Regions from separate parts of the Bradyrhizobium vignae genome, predicted to be linked through region 1. Evidence: predicted binding sites of a transcription regulator. Region 1 holds the regulator's gene; each other region holds the start of a gene.
The links. Region 1 encodes LexA, which represses DNA repair genes until DNA is damaged. Its sites were predicted from a motif close to TGTTCNNNNTGTGTTCNG; they were not measured.
Positions count from the first base shown of each region.

Region 1 (4,615 bases):
CATTTCCGCGAGCTGTATTTGTCGTCCAGCATCGGACTGCGCAAACCGGACGCGGAGGCTTTCGATCACGTCGTGGCGGCGATCGGGGTGCCGGCGGATCGCATTGTCTTTTTCGACGACCTCGCCGAGAACGTCGAGGGAGCGCGGGCGCGCGGCTTGAAGACCGTGCATGTCACCTCGCCGCGTGACGTCGGAAACGCATTGAAAGCGCTGGGTATCTGAGCCGCGGGAGGCCCGGTTCGTGCTCAGTTCCCGAAACTAAATTGCACGCGATGAGGAACCCAATCACTTTGTGCATTTTTATACAGAGTTCCGGGAACGGAATACCACCCATCGGACTCATGAGTCCGTTGGGACTTCTACATTGGACTGATCGACGTGCTGGGCAAGACCTATCTCACCAAGCAAGCCTCGCTCCTGCTCGAATTCGCCAGAACCACCTCGGATTCTGACCTCTCCGCCAAGCTGATCAGCAAGGCCGCCGACCTGAAATCCCAGGCCGATCCGCTGCCCGACAAGGATCAAGGTCCCAGGGCGCCCGACGTCGCGGACGTCAGTCCGGACGATCCGACGGAGCGTTGACCGATGCTGGCCGTGGCGCTCGTCCTTCTCGTGCTCGCCATGGCCGTCCTCGTGCCGGTCTGCCTCGCCTTCCGGATCATGCCGCGGCGGACTTGAGCCACCTTAGGCATCCGAGTGCTCGCGTTCCCGTGCGGGATGCTGAATCGTGAGAATGACGATTTCGCCAGCCTTTTCGTCCAGCCGGTTGAAGCGATTCAAGGATCGCAACGCGCCTTACGGGCTGTGCTCCCTAACATAATCGGCAATGCTAATCAGATCGTGGGTCGCGCGTTCCGTGAACCTGCGCCTCTTCGCTCGAAGCGGCGGAACGGGGCTTCGACGTCAGGATCAAAGCCAATATCGAACACGCAATCTCGTCCTGGCTATCCGCAGGAAGCCGCCGCACGGCTTGAAGTGCCTTTTCGAGCAGTTTTGTCATCGACAGCCAGTGCGGAAAGGAAGTGTGGCTTTTCGCCGGGTTGAGGAGGTCTTTTGCTTCAGCCCCTCCGCTCGGCTAGAACTTTGCCGACCGAGTCCTTCGATTTGTTCGATTTGTTGCGGGAGTTCGCCGTGGCCCTGATGCCGGTATCCGACGCGCTTGCCGCCGTGCTCGCAGGCACAGAGCCGCTGGCCGAGGAGACGGTCGCCCTCGACGCCGCCTACCATCGCGTGCTCGCGCGGGACGTCGCGGCGCGGCGCACGCAGCCGCCGGAAGCGATGTCGGCGATGGACGGCTATGCCGTGCGCGCGGCAGACGCGGCAACGATCGATTCCAGACTGGCGGTGATCGGCGAAGCCGCAGCGGGCCGTCCGTTCGCGGGAACGGTCGGCGTCGGCGAAGCGGTGCGGATCTTTACCGGCGGCGTTATTCCCGACGGCGCCGATGCGGTCGTGATCCAGGAGGACACGGTCGCCGACGGCAAGCACATCATGATCAAGGAAGCCGCGATTCCCGGACGGCACATTCGTCCCGCCGGCGTCGACTTCCGCGAGGGCGACGTGCTGCTGCGCAAAGGAACCCGTCTCACCGAGCGCGATCTCGCGCTCGCCGCTGCGATGAATCATCCGCAGCTCGCCGTCTGCCGCCGTCCGAGGGTCGCGATCCTTGCCACCGGCGATGAGCTGGTGATGCCGGGCACCGCGCCCGGTCGCGGCCAGATCGTCTATTCCAATGGCTATGCCCTGCACGCGCTCGCCCGCAGCGAGGGCGCCGAGACCATCGATCTCGGCGTTGCCGCCGACACGCTGGAGGCCACTTCCGCCGGCATCCGCCGCGCTCGCGAGAGCGGCGCCGACATCCTGATCACGACCGGTGGCGCATCGGTCGGTGATCACGATCTGGTTCAGCAGGCGCTGAAGGGCGAAGGCATCTCGATGGCGTTCTGGAAGATCGCGATTCGGCCCGGCAAGCCGATGATGCACGGACGGCTCGGCGCCATGCGCGTGATCGGCCTGCCCGGCAATCCCGTGTCATCATACGTGTGCGCCTTCCTGTTCATGGTGCCGCTGATTCGCGCCCTGTCAGGCCGTTCGGTGATTCATCATCGCCGCGAATGCGCCGTGCTGGGCCGCGATCTCGGGGCCAATGACCAGCGCGAGGATTATCTGCGTGCGCGACTGGAACTGCGCGGCGACGGCACGCTCGTCGCCCTTCCCGTCCGCCATCAGGACTCCTCTCTGCTTGCGAATCTCGCTGCGGCACAGGTACTTCTCGTACGCGCGCCGTTCGCGCCGAAGGCCGAGGCCGGCACGCCTTGCGAGGTGCTGCGGCTCCCCGTCTGAGCTGCACGGCACACGCATTCCGCGAGATTTGCCCCGTTCACCGTAAATTAAGCAGTTGCGGAACACATATCGAACATATAGTGTCCGTTCATGATTTGTTTCGAGGATGTAGCGGCTTATCGCTGAATTCATCGTCTCGGAATCGAACGACATCAACCGGGGGACTTTGGTCGAGATGTTGACGCGCAAACAATACGAGCTTCTGCGGTTCATCAGCGAACGTCTGAAGGAAAGCGGCGTGCCGCCGTCTTTCGACGAGATGAAGGATGCGCTCGACCTGCGCTCGAAGTCAGGCATTCATCGCCTGATCACTGCGCTCGAGGAGCGCGGCTTCATCCGCCGCCTGCCCAACCGCGCCCGCGCCATCGAGGTGATCAAGCTGCCCGAACTCCAGGCCGCTGCCGGCAATCGCCGCGGCTTCACGCCGAGCGTCATCGAGGGCAATCTCGGCAAGGTGCGCGCGAGCTCCAGCCCGCCTGTTGACGAGGGCGAGCGTCCCGTCGCGGTGCCCGTGATGGGCCGCATCGCGGCCGGCACGCCGATCGAGGCGTTGCAGACCCGCAGCCACACCATCAGCGTACCGCCCGACATGCTCGGCGCGGGCGAGCACTACGCTCTCGAAGTGCGCGGCGATTCGATGGTCGAGGCCGGCATCCTCGATGGCGACATGGCGCTGATCCAGCGCAACGAGAGCGCCGATACCGGCGACATCGTGGTGGCGCTGATCGATGACGAGGAGGCCACGCTCAAGCGCTTCCGCCGCCGCGGCGCCTCGATCGCACTCGAGCCAGCCAATGCCGCCTACGAGGTCCGCATTCTTCCGCCGAACCGCGTGAAGATTCAGGGCAAGCTGATCGGGCTCTACCGGAAGTACTGAGCGGTCTGCGGTCGTTGGACACCTCTTGGAGCGGATCATTTTCCGCTCTGGCTGGATGGTCTTTCCGGTTCTGCTCAGACTATTCGGTCCTTTTTCCGGTGCGAGATCCTCGGCACGCCGCACGAAGCAACATCGCTTCGCGGCCACAGCTTCGAGGAGACGCCACCCGCCAGATGTTTCATGGACAATCATTGCAGCGCTGATCGCAGCATCAGCGTCGCAGGCCATTGCCACACAGTCGCACCGCCATGTGCGCAAGCAATCGAGCCAGTACGAATTCGCGACGCGCGGAATGTGATGCGCAGCTCTCCGCAATCGAGCCGGCAATAAGCGAGCCGGTCAGCACCCGCGGGGCGCTGACATTGGCGCCGTTCGAATGCACAGGCGTCGGCTTTGTTCCTATCGAATCCGGGAAAGATAATGTGATCGCGGCTCGCGAAGCCCAGCCGCAGATTTGCCCACAACCGAGCAGAACGTTGTATGCTTCACCCTGATAGAGGCCTGCGCCTCCAAGAGAGGTGCGGCTTGCTATCTTCGCATGAGGAGCACCCGATGTGTGACTATAGCCTGCATGCCGTCGCGACGCGCCCTGCCGAAGTCGGCGAGACGATCGTCACGACAACCTTCCGCGGCACCTCGACACGCGGCTTCGCCTCTGAAGCCGATCTCTCCGTCGCGGTCTGCCTGCTGCCGGGAACGGAGCTCGCTTTCGCCGACAACGTTCGTTACGACAACCGCTGGATCTGGACGCGCACCGTCAACTCCCGCGTCGGCAAGTTCGGCAAGATCGATCCGCACATTCCCGATCGCCATCATGACGCGATCGAATTTCCCGACGGCAAGTACGTGCTGGTGACGCAGCTCGTCGAAGGCCAGCGCGCGACCGTGCTGCAACTGCCGGTGACCCAGCCGGTTGGCGAGCGCGAGCACAAGCCGCAGATCGTCGCCGAGACGAGGTCCACGATCACACGCCTGCCGATCGGCTGATCGTCGGCGCGCCCCCGGCCGATTTGTCGAGGGCCAGAACTTGAAATGCCATCGCCGGCTGAGGCCGGCGAGATGGTATGGTTTGCGTCCTGCAGAATCCCGCGCCTCCTCCGCATCGATCCTCAATCGTCAGCCTGCAAGTCGGCCTCCGATGGCGTTGCGTCCCGATTGCGGGGCACGGCCGTCTTCGGCGCAAGGCTGCCGTCGAAATCCCCCTCGCCGGCGCCGGCCGGCAGCCAAGGGCGGCTTGCGCCTCTCGCCCTCACCACCTGCACCGAGAAACCCTCTCCGTTTTGCGTCAGAGCCAGCGCGCCCTGACTGGCAAGGCGCGACCGATCGACCACCATCGCTGCGCAATCGGGCGGCGCGGGCCGCGCCGTCACCACCAACGCAGCGCGGCTGCAATCA
Region 1 covers NZ_LS398110.1:3,903,813-3,908,427, reverse strand. Annotated here, with positions in the region: gene BRAD3257_RS19020 (HAD family hydrolase) at 1-222, shown strand, start outside; gene BRAD3257_RS19015 (hypothetical protein) at 379-582, shown strand; gene BRAD3257_RS19010 (molybdopterin molybdotransferase MoeA) at 1,132-2,343, shown strand; gene lexA (transcriptional repressor LexA) at 2,519-3,220, shown strand; gene BRAD3257_RS40065 (hypothetical protein) at 3,773-4,207, shown strand; gene BRAD3257_RS18995 (ComEC/Rec2 family competence protein) at 4,330-4,615, opposite strand, start outside.

Region 2 (4,615 bases), 3.9 Mb from region 1:
AAGAAAACCGCATCGGCGGCTTGACCGGCACGCCGCGCAGGAACTCCGCGGCCTGCATGCGCGCCTTGCCCTCGCGCTGCAGCTCGATGATGCGGATGGCGCCGTCGCCGCAGGCGACGGTGAGGAGATCGTCGAGCACCTCGCCAGGGACGCCGGAGCCCTTTGCCAATTCGCAACGCAGGATTTTAACGCGCGCATTCTCGAGCTCGGCCCAGGCGCCGGGGAACGGCGAGAGGCCATGGATGTGCCGAAGCACCGCGCGCGCGGGCTTGGTCCAATCGATCCGGGCCTCGGCCTTGTCGATCTTGGCGGCATAGGTGACGCCGTCCTCGCTCTGCTTCTTGAGCTGGAGGCCGCCGCGGTCGAGCGCGGCCATCGCGCGCACCATCAGGTCGGCTCCCAACCGGGACAGGCGATCGTGCAGGTCCTGCGCGGTCATGTCGTCGGTGATTGCGATCCGTTCGGCCATGGCGACGTCGCCGGTGTCGAGGCCGACATCCATCTTCATCACCATCACGCCGCTCTCGGCATCACCTGCCATGATCGCACGGTTGATGGGCGCGGCGCCGCGCCAGCGCGGCAGCAGCGAAGCATGCAGATTGTAGCAACCGAGCTTGGGCGCATCGAGGATCGCCTGCGGCAGGATCATGCCGTAGGCGACGACGACGGCCGCGTCGGCATCGAAGGCGCGGAACTCTTCCAGCGCCTCCGGCGTCTTCAGCGTTTTCGGCGTCAGCACGGGAACGCCGAGCTTTCGTGCAGCTTCCTCGACCGGCGTCGGCTGCAATTGCAGGCCGCGCCGCCCGCCCGGCTTCGGCGCGCGGGTGTAGACCGCCGCGATCTCATGGCCATGCGCGACGAGCTCGAGCAGCGTCGGCACGGAGAAATCGGGCGTGCCCATGAAGATGAGGCGGAGGGGCATGTGGCTGCGTTCGGTGAGAGCTCTGGTTCTCCGTCATGCCCGGGCTTGTCCCGGGCATCCACGGTCTCGGCGACAAAGCAAGCAAGGCGTGGATGGCCGGGTCAAGCCCGGCCATGACGACGTGAGAGAGGCCTATTCCGCCGCGCGTTTGGCGGCTTTCTCGAACTTCTTCATGACGCGGTCGCGCTTCAGCTTCGACAGATAATCGACGAACAGCACGCCGTTGAGATGGTCGATCTCGTGCTGGATGCAGGTGGCGTAGAGGCCTTCGGCGTCCTCCTCATGCACCTTGCCGTCGAGATCGGTGAAGCGCACGCGCACCTTCGCGGGGCGCTCGACCTCCTCGTAATATTCGGGGATCGACAGGCAGCCCTCCTCGTAAGTGGAGAGTTCCGCGGAGGAAGCGAGGATCTCGGGATTGATGAAGACGCGCGGCTCGTGCTTGGTCTCGCCGCTCTCGTCGCGCTTGGCGAGGTCCATGGTGATCAGACGCAAGGGCTGCGCGACCTGGATCGCGGCGAGGCCAATGCCGGGCGCGTCGTACATGGTCTCGAACATGTCGTCGGCAAGCTTGCGGATCTCGGCCGTGACCTTCTCGATCGGCTTGGAGACCAGGCGCAGCTGCTTGTCGGGCAGGATGATGATTTCTCGTAGGGCCATGGCGGCGATTTAAGCTGCGCGCCGGGTGCGGTCAATGCGGCCAGGAACCCCGTTAACCCTCCGCGGACCACAAAGCTTCAGGTTTCGTTAACCAAAAAAGGTAGGGAGTTGTTAGCCGCCGATGTTCCCTCTTCGTTCGCGCCTGACCGCGAATCGGCTAGAAGGGCTGGCATGAACGAGATCATTGTCATGCTCGGCGACTGGCCGGTGCGCACCGTCGATGCGCTGATCGGCTTCGGCGCCCTGGTCCTCATCCTGCTGGTTGTGATTGCGGTGGTGATCGCGCGCTCGGGGCGGCGCGGCGCGGAACTCGCGATGGCGCACGCGATCCGGGCCGACGAGCTCGAGGAGCGCCTCAGCGAGGTGCTGCGCGCCCAGAGCGAAGCCTCGGGCCGGGTCGACGCCATGACCCAGGCGCTGGCCGGCCGGCAGGCCGAGATGGCGCGCGCGGTCAACGAGCGGCTGGATTCGGTCACCCACCGCGTCGGCCAATCCATGGAACATTCGACCCGCAACACCATGGAGAGCCTGCGCGCGCTGCATGAGCGGCTCGGCATCATCGACAGCGCGCATAAGAACCTCACCGACCTCACCACCCAGGTGACCACCCTGCGCGACGTGCTCGCCAACAAGCAGTCGCGAGGCGCCTTCGGCCAGGCCCGGATGGAGGCGATCGTCCAGGACGGTCTTCCCAAAGGCTCCTACGAGTTCCAGTTCACGCTCTCGACCGGCAAGCGCCCCGACTGCGTCGTGTTCCTGCCCGATCAGCGCCCGCTCTGCATCGATGCGAAGTTCCCGCTGGAGGCGATGACGGCGCTGCACGATGCCCGCACCGACGAGGAGCGGCGCGTTGCCACGCAGCGCCTGCGCGCCGACGTGATGAAGCATGTCAGCGATATCGCCGAAAAATATCTCGTCACCGGCGAGACCCAGGAGATGGCGCTGATGTTCGTGCCGTCGGAATCGGTCTATGCCGAGATCCATGACGGCTTCGACGACGTGATCCAGAAGGCCTATCGCGCCCGAATCGTGCTGGTGTCGCCCTCGCTCTTGATGCTCGCGATCCAGGTGATGCAGCAGATCATGAAGGATGCGCGCATGCGCGACGCCGCCGACCAGATCCGCACCGAGGTAATCAAGCTCGGCGACGACCTGGGCCGCCTGCGCGACCGCGTGCTGAAGCTGCAAAAACATTTTGCCGATGTGAACGAGGACGTCCGCCAGGTGCTGATCTCCGCCGACAAGATCGAAAAGCGCGCGGGGAGAATCGAGGAGCTCGATTTCAGCAAGAGCGATGCGGCGGCGGAGGGCCCGCGGCTGGTCGCGACGGCTGCGCCGGAACTGTTTCCGCGGAAGCTCCAGGCGGGGGAGTGAGATTAGGCACACTGTCATGCCCCGCGAAGGCGGGGCATCCAGTACGCCGCAGCGGCTGTGATTGTGCCGAGACGCTGATGAATACTGGATCGTCCGCCCCCGTGCGCAATTGCGCACAAGGCGGACGATGACACCGTTGGGGTGGTCGCATGGGCGGACGCCATTACTACGTCTACATTCTCGCCAGCAAGATCGGCGGAACGCTGTACATCGGCGTGACGAACGATCTCATCCGCCGAGTGGCCGAGCACAAGTCAAAACTCATCGAAAGCTTCACGGAGAAGTACGAGGTCGCTCGACTTGTCTACTTCGAGCAGTTCGACGATCCCGAGAATGCGATCAAGCGGGAGAAGCGGTTGAAGAAGTGGAACAGGGCCTGGAAGGTTCGGTTAATCGAGAAAGAGAACCCCAATTGGGATGATCTTTATCCCGGGATAGCCGGACCACCATGAGGGTGTCATGCCCCGCGAAGGCGGGGCATCCAGTACGCCGCGGCGGCTGTGATTGAACCGAGACGCTGGTGATTACTGGATCGTCCGCCTTCGCGGACGATGACACCGAGAGGGCGACGACAGCTCCTTTGTGGCGACAGGAACGACACCCGTCCCCAAAATCTGCTAACACCACCCCATGACCGCACCCGACGCGACTTCCCCTGCCGCGACTTCCGCACCCGCCATCTCCTGGCGCGACAGCCTTGCCGTTTACCTGCAGCCGCGGGTGCTGATCGTGCTGTTCCTCGGCTTCTCCTCGGGGCTGCCGCTGGCATTGTCAGGCTCGACGCTGCTGGTGTGGATGCGGGAGGCCGGGGTCGATCTCAAGACCATCGGGCTGTTCGCGCTGGTCGGCACGCCCTATACGCTGAAATTCCTGTGGGCGCCGCTGGTCGACGCGATGCATGTGCCATTGTTCACCCGCGCCTTCGGGCGGCGGCGCGGCTGGCTTGTATTCTCGCAGTTGCTGCTGATCGTCGCGATCCTGCTGCTGGCGATCACCGATCCGGCACGGTCGCCGTTCTACGTCGCGCTCGGCGCGCTGCTGGTGGCGACGACATCGTCGACGCAGGACATCGTGGTCGATGCCTTCCGCGTCGAGAGCCTGCCCGAGAGCGAGCAGGCCGCCGGCATGGCATCATACGTCGCGGCCTACCGCATCGGCATGCTGGTGTCGACCGCGGGCGCGCTGTTCATCGTCTCCGGCTTCGAGGGCACCGGCATCACCCGCACCTCGGCGTGGATGTGGGGCTATGTGGTGATGGCGGCAATGGTGCTGATCGGGACGATCACGGCGCTGATCGCGACCGAGCCCGAGCAATCGGTGCGCGCCGAAGCCGCGACCAAGGCCGAGACTGCGTTCGCGCGCGTGCTGCACGCGGCGATCGGCGCCTTCTCGGAATTCCTCTCGCGCAAGGATGCGCTCGCTGCGCTCGCCTTCGTGGTGCTGTTCAAGTTCACCGACGCCTTCTCGGGCACGATGACGGCGCCGTTCGTGATCGACCTCGGCTTCTCGCGCAACGACTATGCGGCGATCGTAAAGGGCGTCGGGCTCGCTGCGACGCTGATCGGCGGCTTTGCCGGCGGCTTCGTCGCGCGCCGCTACTCCCTGGCGACCTCGCTCTGGATCGGCGGCGTGGTGCAGGCGCTCGCCAATTTGTCCTTC
Region 2 covers NZ_LS398110.1:7,785,365-7,789,979, forward strand. Annotated here, with positions in the region: gene fmt (methionyl-tRNA formyltransferase) at 1-922, opposite strand, end outside; gene def (peptide deformylase) at 1,055-1,582, opposite strand; gene BRAD3257_RS37490 (DNA recombination protein RmuC) at 1,754-2,956, shown strand; gene BRAD3257_RS37495 (GIY-YIG nuclease family protein) at 3,106-3,408, shown strand; gene BRAD3257_RS37500 (AmpG family muropeptide MFS transporter) at 3,587-4,615, shown strand, end outside.
Region 2: a site for LexA is predicted at 1,705-1,722, ahead of BRAD3257_RS37490 (DNA recombination protein RmuC). Genes of this name have one in related genera too.

Region 3 (4,615 bases), 790 kb from region 1:
TTACGATCGGCAAACTCCGTCGCCTGCTCGGCGCAACCGGAATGACGGCCGTTGCGGATTCGGAAGAAATAGAGCGGCATGGCTGGCACCGATCGCGCACATGGTGCCTCGCCCCAAGGCCCTGGGCGCGTACAGTGCAATCCCAAACCACCGTCAGATCAATTCCGGGTGGCTACGGACAAACCTCAGAAAACCGCGTGGCGCGCTGCTTCGCTTGGGAGCATTGCCGATCTCTCCCGGCCGGTTGAGGCCGTCTTTCGCGCGATCGCCTTCAGCTCCCGATCGATGCGCAGCTGCACGCGCCGGATCGCCAGCCGGTCAATCTTCGTCTCGGTCCTGCCGGTCTTGACCTGCTCGCCGATGCGGAACTGCCACTGCCAGACTCCGGGAATCGCTGTCTTGGCCAGGTGAACTCGACGCCCCCGTGATTCATGGTCGCCTCCCACGATTTACCTTTCATGCCTGCAAACATGTTGGGCGTCACAATAGTCACAATATTCCAGAGACAAGCAAAATCTGCCGCAAGCCGCGAAGCACAGCCGGCGGGCGCTGGTATTCCGTGGTTCTCCGACCATGAACAGAGTTCCTGAAATCCGTCCAAAAGCATGCGAGCGCCGGGCAGGGCGTGCCTGCAAGGTGGCGTTCCAGAGCCGCTCGAGGTGACGGCATGTGCCTTGCTTGCCTGATCACGGCAAGCAACCGTGGACGCCTCATGCTCGGCATTCCTCGCCGCTATTCTCATTTCGTTTTCGGCGTCATCCAGTCCGGACTGACCTCGCTGATCGCGGCGGGCATCGCCAGCTTTCCTGCAGGCAGCCCGATGATCTTCGTTCGGCACTGGATGGTGTCGTGGCTGATCGCATGGGCCGCGATGCTGCCGGTCGTGCTGCTGGCCGCGCCCGCGATCCGCGCCTTCTCGCTGCGCCTGACCCGGGAGGAGCGAGACCCGCGCGCCGCCGGCTGGCATGAAAAGGCCCCGCCTGGGGAGAGCCAAGCGGGGCAGAGAGTTATTGGAGGCTGAGGTGCTGGGCTGCAACACCATAGCCGGGCGACCCTAGCCGGTTCAGCTTACGGCAGCCTGACACAGGCGGGGCGTCCGGATCTGGCCTGGTCTGGCGGCTGGCCGGATCGGCCGCCGTGAAGGTCGCGATCGAAAGGCCGCAGACAGGCCCCGCACCGGTCCCAATTTCGACATCCGCTCGCACCACTGCGGACACACGCATCGGCAAGATCTGATCCGCTCGGCGCAGCCATGGGGGAAACGTGGCGCGCCGAAAACGGGGTGGCATCATGGATAACGTAGAGCGGTCATTCGCCGCCGCGACGGCGGCTGGCTTCGTCGTGCTGGTCATCGGCCTGGTGCTGCTCGCGGTGCTGTAGAGGGGTACGCCCGCCGAGGAATGGAGGCCGCGCCTTCCAATGGACGGCGCTGGGCACAGCGCGACTTTCAAAAAATTGGAAAACAACCCCATGCACAGTAGGGTGCTGGGAATTTTCCTTGATCTGCCAATAGCTTGCAGGTAGTATTTAGATACCTTAAATGTCCGCGCGCCCGTCTCTTTGACCATGCAGCCCGACGCGCGAGGCCGGATCGAGATCTGGCGATCCCCTTGGACCGGCCGCCTGCCGCCTCACCGCGGGGCGGGGCGCTCCGGAGGCCGGTCCTGGCGGAGCCTAGTGGATCTTGATTTCGTTCAGGGGAAGATGGAGCTCGGCGGCGCGCTCTTCACGGTCCTTCTTGCGGAATTCGTTTTCCTTGCGCTCGAACTTCACCATCTCCTCGCGCGCTGCCTCCAGCAGCGGATTGCGCCTGATCGCATCATTGTGCGTGTTGTCGTCGGTCATGGTTACGATCCCCAGAGTTGCGGTCCCATCCCCCAGAAGCCGGAGACCGCGAAAAGGTTCGGTGCCGCAGGATTACGGAAAGATGACGACACGCCGGTCGCGCGTTCTTGATGCGGGTCATGGATCGAGCGCCGTCGGTGGCATTGAGGGGGGCCCAATCGGGTACTGTCCTAATTAGGACACCCGCGAGGGCAGACTAGGACACCCCCACAGCAACAACGTCGCCCGCTTGCAATACGGCGGGCGACGTTGGTCCAGCCCCGGGAGGGAATCGCAAAATCCCGGATGCTGTCACTCTGGCTGATAGCTCCGGAATAGTCTGTTCGATATCCGACACCCGCAGAGGCGGATTAGGACAGTCAGTTATGCGCCAGTCTCTCTGGACTCGTTGTGAGAGGATAGCCCATCCGTCAGATTTGCAAGACGTTCAATATTCTCGTCTGTTTTGCAGGCAGCATCAGAGTTTCCGAGTCAAGATCGCAAAAGAACATATTGCGAACCTGGAACAAATAGGGTACATTGTTTTTATCGCCGGCCCGCCTCTCAATCGTTTGTCCCCCTAGCGAATCCTCGCCATAAGGAGCACGACCCAATGTCCGCAACTGCCCTGCGTATCGTCGAAGGATCTTCCATGGACAAGAGTAAAGCTCTGGCCGCCGCGCTCTCTCAGATCGAGCGCCAGTTCGGTAAGGGTTCGGTGATGAAGCTCGGCAAGAACGACCGGTCCATGGACATCGAGGCGGTGTCCTCCGGCTCGCTCGGGCTCGATATCGCGCTCGGCATCGGCGGCCTGCCCAAGGGGCGCATCGTCGAGATCTACGGGCCGGAATCTTCCGGCAAGACCACGCTGGCGCTGCATACGGTGGCGGAAGCGCAGAAGAAGGGCGGCATCTGCGCCTTCATCGACGCCGAGCACGCGCTCGATCCGGTCTATGCCCGCAAGCTGGGCGTCAACATCGACGAGCTCCTGATCTCGCAGCCCGACACCGGTGAGCAGGCGCTGGAGATCTGCGACACCTTGGTGCGCTCCGGCGCAGTCGACGTGATGGTGGTCGATTCGGTCGCGGCGCTGGTGCCGAAGGCCGAGCTCGAGGGCGAGATGGGCGATGCGCTGCCGGGCCTGCAGGCCCGCCTGATGAGCCAGGCGCTGCGCAAGCTGACGGCCTCCATCAACAAGTCCAATACCATGGTGATCTTCATCAACCAGATCCGCATGAAGATCGGCGTGATGTATGGCTCGCCGGAAACCACGACCGGCGGCAATGCGCTGAAATTCTACGCCTCCGTCCGTCTCGACATCCGCCGCATCGGCGCGATCAAGGAGCGCGACGAGGTGGTCGGCAACACCACCCGCGTCAAGGTGGTCAAGAACAAGCTGGCGCCGCCGTTCAAGCAGGTCGAGTTCGACATCATGTACGGCGAGGGCGTCTCCAAGATGGGCGAGATCCTCGATCTCGGCGTCAAGGCCGGCATCGTGGAGAAGTCCGGCGCCTGGTTCTCCTATGACAGCCAGCGCCTCGGCCAGGGCCGCGAGAACGCCAAGGCGTTTTTGAAGGGCAACCCCGACATCACCGCCAAGATCGAGACCGCGATCCGCCAGAACTCCGGCCTGATCGCCGAGCAGATTCTCGCCGGTACGCCGGAGCGTGACGCCGATGGCGAGGAGCCGGCGGAGGAGTAGGACCTAACGCGAAAGTTTTTCGCGAGGAGCGGGCGCTGAGGACGTTGAGTTGCCGACGTCTTCGGTGCCCGTTTTGTTTTGCAGTTCTAGTCCCCGATACATTCTCAGGTTGCATCGTCACGTTGACCAACACTAGGCTTGGTCAACGCTTGCCAGCGTCAGTTCATGAGTAAATGGGGCAGGTCATGCTTGTTGTTCAAACGCGGCACGCCAAGCGCACGCGCAAATATTCGATGCTGATGGCAATCGTTCTGTTGGGAATCAGTTCGCTCGCCGGGCTCGGCGCGCTTCTCACGCTGCGCTGGGATTCTCTTCCGGGGAAAAAGTAGGACCATCGGGGAGAGGGCAGCGTCATGACACGACGCATTGTCACGACAGACTCGTCCATCGCCGGCGCCATTCAACGAGCCGGCATCGCCGGCCTCGTGATCGCGATCGAGCGCCGGCTCGTTTGGGGACAATTGCCGTCTGATGCGGAGCTTGATGCGTTTTTCGCGCCACGCACGACGCAGTCGCACGGGCTTCATTGGCTTGACGATACGCCGCCCTGGCGCCTCGAGGAATCAGGTGCGAAGGATCGAGGATTCATCGAACTGCTGGGAGAATACGACTCGGTTGAGTTTTGGCGGGGACCAGGGCCAAATGGCCAATTAATCCTGCTCTGGCTGCTCGATCATTGGTGCCGCCGACGCGATGCGAATCCCGCCTTTGTCGTCCGCGCTCTGTTCTTGGGCGTCGGGGACGTCGACCCACCGCGAAGGGAATCCTACCCGCCGGTCGTCCGGATCACACCTCTCCAACTCAAATCGGCCAGCCGTGCATGGCGGGCCTATTGTGCGCCGACCCCGCAAAGCTGGTGCAATCTCACGAATTTGAGCTGGCTGCCTAACCTTGCTCCTGACAGGACAGCTCTTCTCGAAGAGCTGCCGCGCCCGGCTTCGGGCCTTGGAGCCACGGAGCTGCGGATACTCCAGCTCATCGCCCGGGGCGGCCTGCAGCCCTTCGACGTCTTTCCGGGACATCACAAGCGCAACGAGCGTCGCGTCTTCGACTATTGGGAGGTGGGCGCGCTGCTCGACGGGCTCGCGC
Region 3 covers NZ_LS398110.1:3,118,402-3,123,016, forward strand. Annotated here, with positions in the region: gene BRAD3257_RS14985 (DUF6894 family protein) at 1-80, opposite strand, end outside; partial or broken gene BRAD3257_RS41015 (hypothetical protein) at 186-433, opposite strand; gene BRAD3257_RS14990 (DUF2798 domain-containing protein) at 713-1,021, shown strand; gene BRAD3257_RS40295 (hypothetical protein) at 1,675-1,845, opposite strand; gene recA (recombinase RecA) at 2,438-3,526, shown strand; gene BRAD3257_RS39715 (hypothetical protein) at 3,700-3,855, shown strand; gene BRAD3257_RS15005 (hypothetical protein) at 3,880-4,615, shown strand, end outside.
Region 3: a site for LexA is predicted at 2,347-2,364, ahead of recA (recombinase RecA). Genes of this name have one in related genera too.

Region 4 (4,615 bases), 1.4 Mb from region 1:
ATGCGGATCGGTTGCGGCATTGGCGATCATGGCGCCGGTCATGCGCTCGGCGTCCTCTATCAAGGGCTTAATGATCGAAGCCTCGGGCAGGTTCCTCCAATATTTCTTCGGCATCTCGGCCTGCATCGCCTTCACCTTGAGCCGGGCCGGATTGAAGATGCTGGCGTAGTAGCGCCGCCAGGTTTCCTCCAGCCGGTCATCGCCCGGTGCCTCGCTCTTGCTGACACCCGGCGTGAACGAGAGCGCGTGGCCGTCCCAATGCGCGCATAGATCGGGCGTCAGGATCGACCAGGGCATGTCGACAAAGCGCTTGGCGAAGAACGGCGCGGCGAGCTCGACGATGTGATGCTCCGGCTCGAACCAGGCGACGTAATGGGCCTGGCGTTCGCGGCCGATCTCGCGGAAGCGGACGAAGGCATGCATCTTGTGCTCGTCGCGATAGACCGCTCTCGCCATGGAAGTGACCTGCGCGACATCAGGGTCGGTTGCGACCTCGATGAGATCGTGGTTGTCCTTCAGCCGGAACAGCAGACGATAGAGGATCGCAAAACGCTCGACATCGCGGTGCAGAATTGCGGCCTTGGCGAGCTCGACGAATTTTGCGGATACGTTGAAGGTGCCGTCGTTCACCTCGAGGATCGGAGACGGCGCGGATGGCGCGAATAACTCTGCTTCGCCGCCTCGCACGGTCCAGGTGACATCGCGCGGCTCCACATGATGTAGTACGAGCGTACGCGCGGCTTTGCGCCAGCCGCCGAAATCGGTTTCGGTGTCGAGGATGATGTACTGCATCAGAAGCCAAATCCCAGTTGCGTTGCTTTCGGCCTGAATCGTTCGATCAGCCCGGCAGCGTCGAGCTGATGCGGTGAGGGGCGGTGATCGCTGAGGACGATGAACGGCAGCGCCTTGTTTCGCGGCACGTGCAGTCGCGTGAGATCGGCCACGCGGATCGTGCTGGTGCGCCGCGTCGCGATGATACGTTCGACCGCCTTGGTGCCGAAGCCCGGCACGCGCAGCAGTTCCTCGCGGCTGGCGCGGTTGACGTCGAGGGGGAAGCGGTCGCGATGGCGCAGCGCCCAGGCGAGCTTTGGATCGATGTCGAGCGGCAGCATCGCGCTGTCGTCGACGATCTCGCCGACGTCGAAGCCGTAGAACCGCATCAGCCAGTCGGCCTGGTAGAGCCGGTGCTCGCGCAGCAGCGGTGGCTGTATCAGTGGCAAAGCGCGGCTCGCATCGGGGATCGGGCTGAAGGCGGAGTAGTAGACGCGCCGCAGCCGGTAGGCGCCGTAGAGATTGGCACTGGTGTGGAGAATGGTGTGATCGGAGGCCGCGTCGGCACCGACGATCATCTGCGTGCTCTGGCCGGCCGGCGCGAAGCGCTGCGGTTTTGCCTTGGTTTTTGCGCTGCGGCTGTCCTCGGCTTCGTCGAGCTTGAGCCGCAGCCGGCCCATGGTGCGGCGGATCGCGCGGACGTCCTTCTCCGGCGCGAATTGCTGCAGGCTCGTCTCCTCAGGCATCTCGATGTTGATGGAGAGGCGGTCGGCATATTTGCCGGCCTCCGCGATCAGCGCGTCGTCGGCTTCGGGAATGGTCTTCAGGTGGATGTAGCCGCGGAAGTGATGCTCCTCGCGCAGTTTTCGCGCGACGCTGACCACCTGCTCCATGGTGTAGTCGGGGCTGCGGATGATTCCGGAGGAGAGGAACAGGCCCTCGATGTAATTGCGCCGGTAGAAGTCGAGCGTCAGCTTGACCACCTCCTCGATGGTGAAGCGGGCGCGTGCTACGTTCGAGGAGGCGCGGTTGACGCAATAGAGACAATCGTAATTGCAGGCGTTGGTCAGCAGTACCTTGAGCAGGGAGATGCAGCGTCCGTCCGGCGCATAGGAATGGCAGATGCCCATGCCTGGCGCGGTCGAGCCCATGCCCTTGCCGTCGCTGGAATCCCGTTTCTCGGTGCCGCTGGAGGCGCAGGACGCGTCGTATTTGGCGGCATCCGCCAGAATCTCCAGCTTGCGTTGTACGTCCATCCTGGAATCCCCTTGATTCAGCTCATCAATCCCTGAGCGCGCAATTCGATTGACTCTGTGGCCGCCGTTAGCTTTATATTAGAACATATCATGAACAAATGAGCCAGCCGTTGGTTCTTCTTTTGAGGACCACGGCACCAATCTCTGAAGGAGCGGCGAGCATGAGCGGCGCACGTGGAAGCGCGCTTGCGATCTTGCGCGGCCAGATCGAGCGCATCGAGACCGCGGAGGTCGCGCATCAGCACGAGCGCGTCGCGCTCGGCCATAGCGAGGCCGACGCTGCGCTGAAGGGCGGGCTGGCGCGCGCGGCAATCCACGAGGTGTTTTGCGAAGGACGCCAGGGCGCGGCCGCCACCGGCTTCGTCATGGGGCTTGCTGGGCGCGTCTGCGCGCGTCGACCGCTGTTGTGGGTGCGGCAGGATTTTTCGGAAATCGAAACCGGCGCGCTGTCGATGAGCGGCCTCGCCGAGCTCGGGCTCGACCCGCGCCGCGTAGTGATGGTGCGTGCCGCCGATGTCGAGAGCGCGCTGCGCACTTCTGCCGATGCACTCGCCTGCGATGCGCTGGGGGCCGTCGTGATCGAGCTCTGGGGCGAGATCAGGCAGTTCGATCTCGTCGCGAGCCGTAAGCTGACGCTCGCTGCGCAAGGCTCGGGCGTTACCGGTCTGATGCTGCGCATGGCCGCGCAGCCGCTGCCCTCCACCGCGGAGACACGATGGATGTTGCGGGCGGCGCATTCGCCGCCGGGCTCGATGTGGAGCGCCTGGGGCGCGCCGGTGTTCGATGCCGAGCTCTTGCGCAATCGTCATGGCCCCTGCGGCCGGTGGATCATGGAATGGAGTTGTGATGAGTGCCAGTTCAGCGAGCCGTCGACGTATCCTCAGCCTGTGGCTGCCGCGCCTGCCCATCGACCGGATCCAGCGCTTCTTCAGCAGCGCCGGGCTGGGTAAGGCCAATCATGAGCCGAGCATCGTCGTCATCAAGGACAACAATGCGCTGGTGATCCATGCGCTGGACGAGGCCGCCGAGCGCCTCGGCCTGTACATCGGCCAACCCCTGGCCAATGCGCGGGCGATGTGTCCTGACTTGAAGGTGTTCGATGCCGATACCGTCGCCGATGCCAAGACGCTCAGCGACATCGCCGACTGGTGCGACCGCTTCACGCCGCTGGTGGCGTTCGATGCGCCGCACGGGCTGTTCCTCGATATCACCGGCTGCGCGCATCTGTTCGGCGGCGAAGCCGCGCTGTTGCGAACACTGGTCCGCGCGCTCGGCCGGCAGGGCTTTGCCGTCAGCGCGGCGATCGCGGGCACTTCGGTCTGCGCCCGCACGCTGACGCGGCAGGCATCCGGCACCATCGTGGCCGATGGCGGAGAGGCGGAGGCGATCAGCGGGCTGCCGGTGTCCGCGCTCGGTGCGGGCGAGGCCATCACCACCGGCTTGCGTCGCGCCGGCTTGAAGACCATCGGCGATGTCGCCTCGCGCGAGCCGCACGAGATCACGGCGCGGTTCGGTGCGCGGTTCTCAACCCTGCTCGCGCATGCGCTCGGACAGGGCGATGCGCCGATCAATCCGCGCAAACCGCTGCCCGATTACATCGTGGAGAAGCGCTTTGCCGAGCCGATCGCGACCGACACGATGATTGCGATGACGCTGTCGCGGCTCGCCGACACGCTTGTTACGTCCATGGAGAAGCAGGGCAAGGGCGCGCGGCGGCTGGAGGCCGCCTTCTTCCGCACCGACGGCGTGGTGCGGGCGATCACGATCGAGACCGGACGTCCGGTGACGCGAAGCGCCGTGATCGACCGGCTATTCCGCGAACGCCTCGATGCGCTCGCCGATCCCCTCGATCCCGGTTTCGGCTTCGATATGGTGCGGCTGTCGGCGAGCCGCACCGAGATCGTGGTGCAGGAGCAGCGCGATCTCGATGCCCATGTCCACGACAATGACGAGCTTGCCGCGCTGATCGACCGCATCGCCGCGCGCATCGGGGGAAAACGCGTCGTCGTGCACCTGCCGCAGGAGACCCATATCCCCGAAAGCGCGGTGCTGGTTGCATCGGCGCAGCATCATCTCACCTCTGCCATGCAGGCCGAATGGCCGGCGCGCACCGAGAGCGAGCCGCCGCTGCGTCCCTTAAGGCTGTTCGACAAGCCGGAGCCGATCAAGGTGCCGTTCGCGACCGTGCCTGATGGTCCGCCACACCAATTCACCTGGCGGCGTGCGCTGCATGCGGTGGTGAGGGTGGAAGGGCCCGAGCGCATCGCGATGGAATGGTGGCGGCAGGACGGCAAGCAGCTGACGCGGGATTATTTCCGCATCGAGGATGCCGAGGGCCTGCGTTTCTGGATCTTTCGCGATGGTCTTTACGAGGGAGAGGTGTTCGACGGCGACGGCAAGCCCGCTTCTCCCGGCTGGTATGTGCATGGTCTCTTCGCATGAATACGCCCGCTTATGCCGAGATCGGCATCACCACCAATTTCTCCTTCCTGCGTGGCGGCTCGGATCCGCGCGCCTATGTGCATCAAGCCAGCGCTTTGGGAATTCCGGTGATCGGCATCGCCGATCACAACACGCTCGCCGGTGTG
Region 4 covers NZ_LS398110.1:5,280,736-5,285,350, reverse strand. Annotated here, with positions in the region: gene BRAD3257_RS25760 (UdgX family uracil-DNA binding protein) at 1-792, opposite strand, end outside; gene BRAD3257_RS25755 (putative DNA modification/repair radical SAM protein) at 792-2,027, opposite strand; gene BRAD3257_RS25750 (ImuA family protein) at 2,189-2,977, shown strand; gene BRAD3257_RS25745 (Y-family DNA polymerase) at 2,874-4,469, shown strand; gene BRAD3257_RS25740 (error-prone DNA polymerase) at 4,466-4,615, shown strand, end outside.
Region 4: a site for LexA is predicted at 2,107-2,124, ahead of BRAD3257_RS25750 (ImuA family protein). Genes of this name have one in related genera too.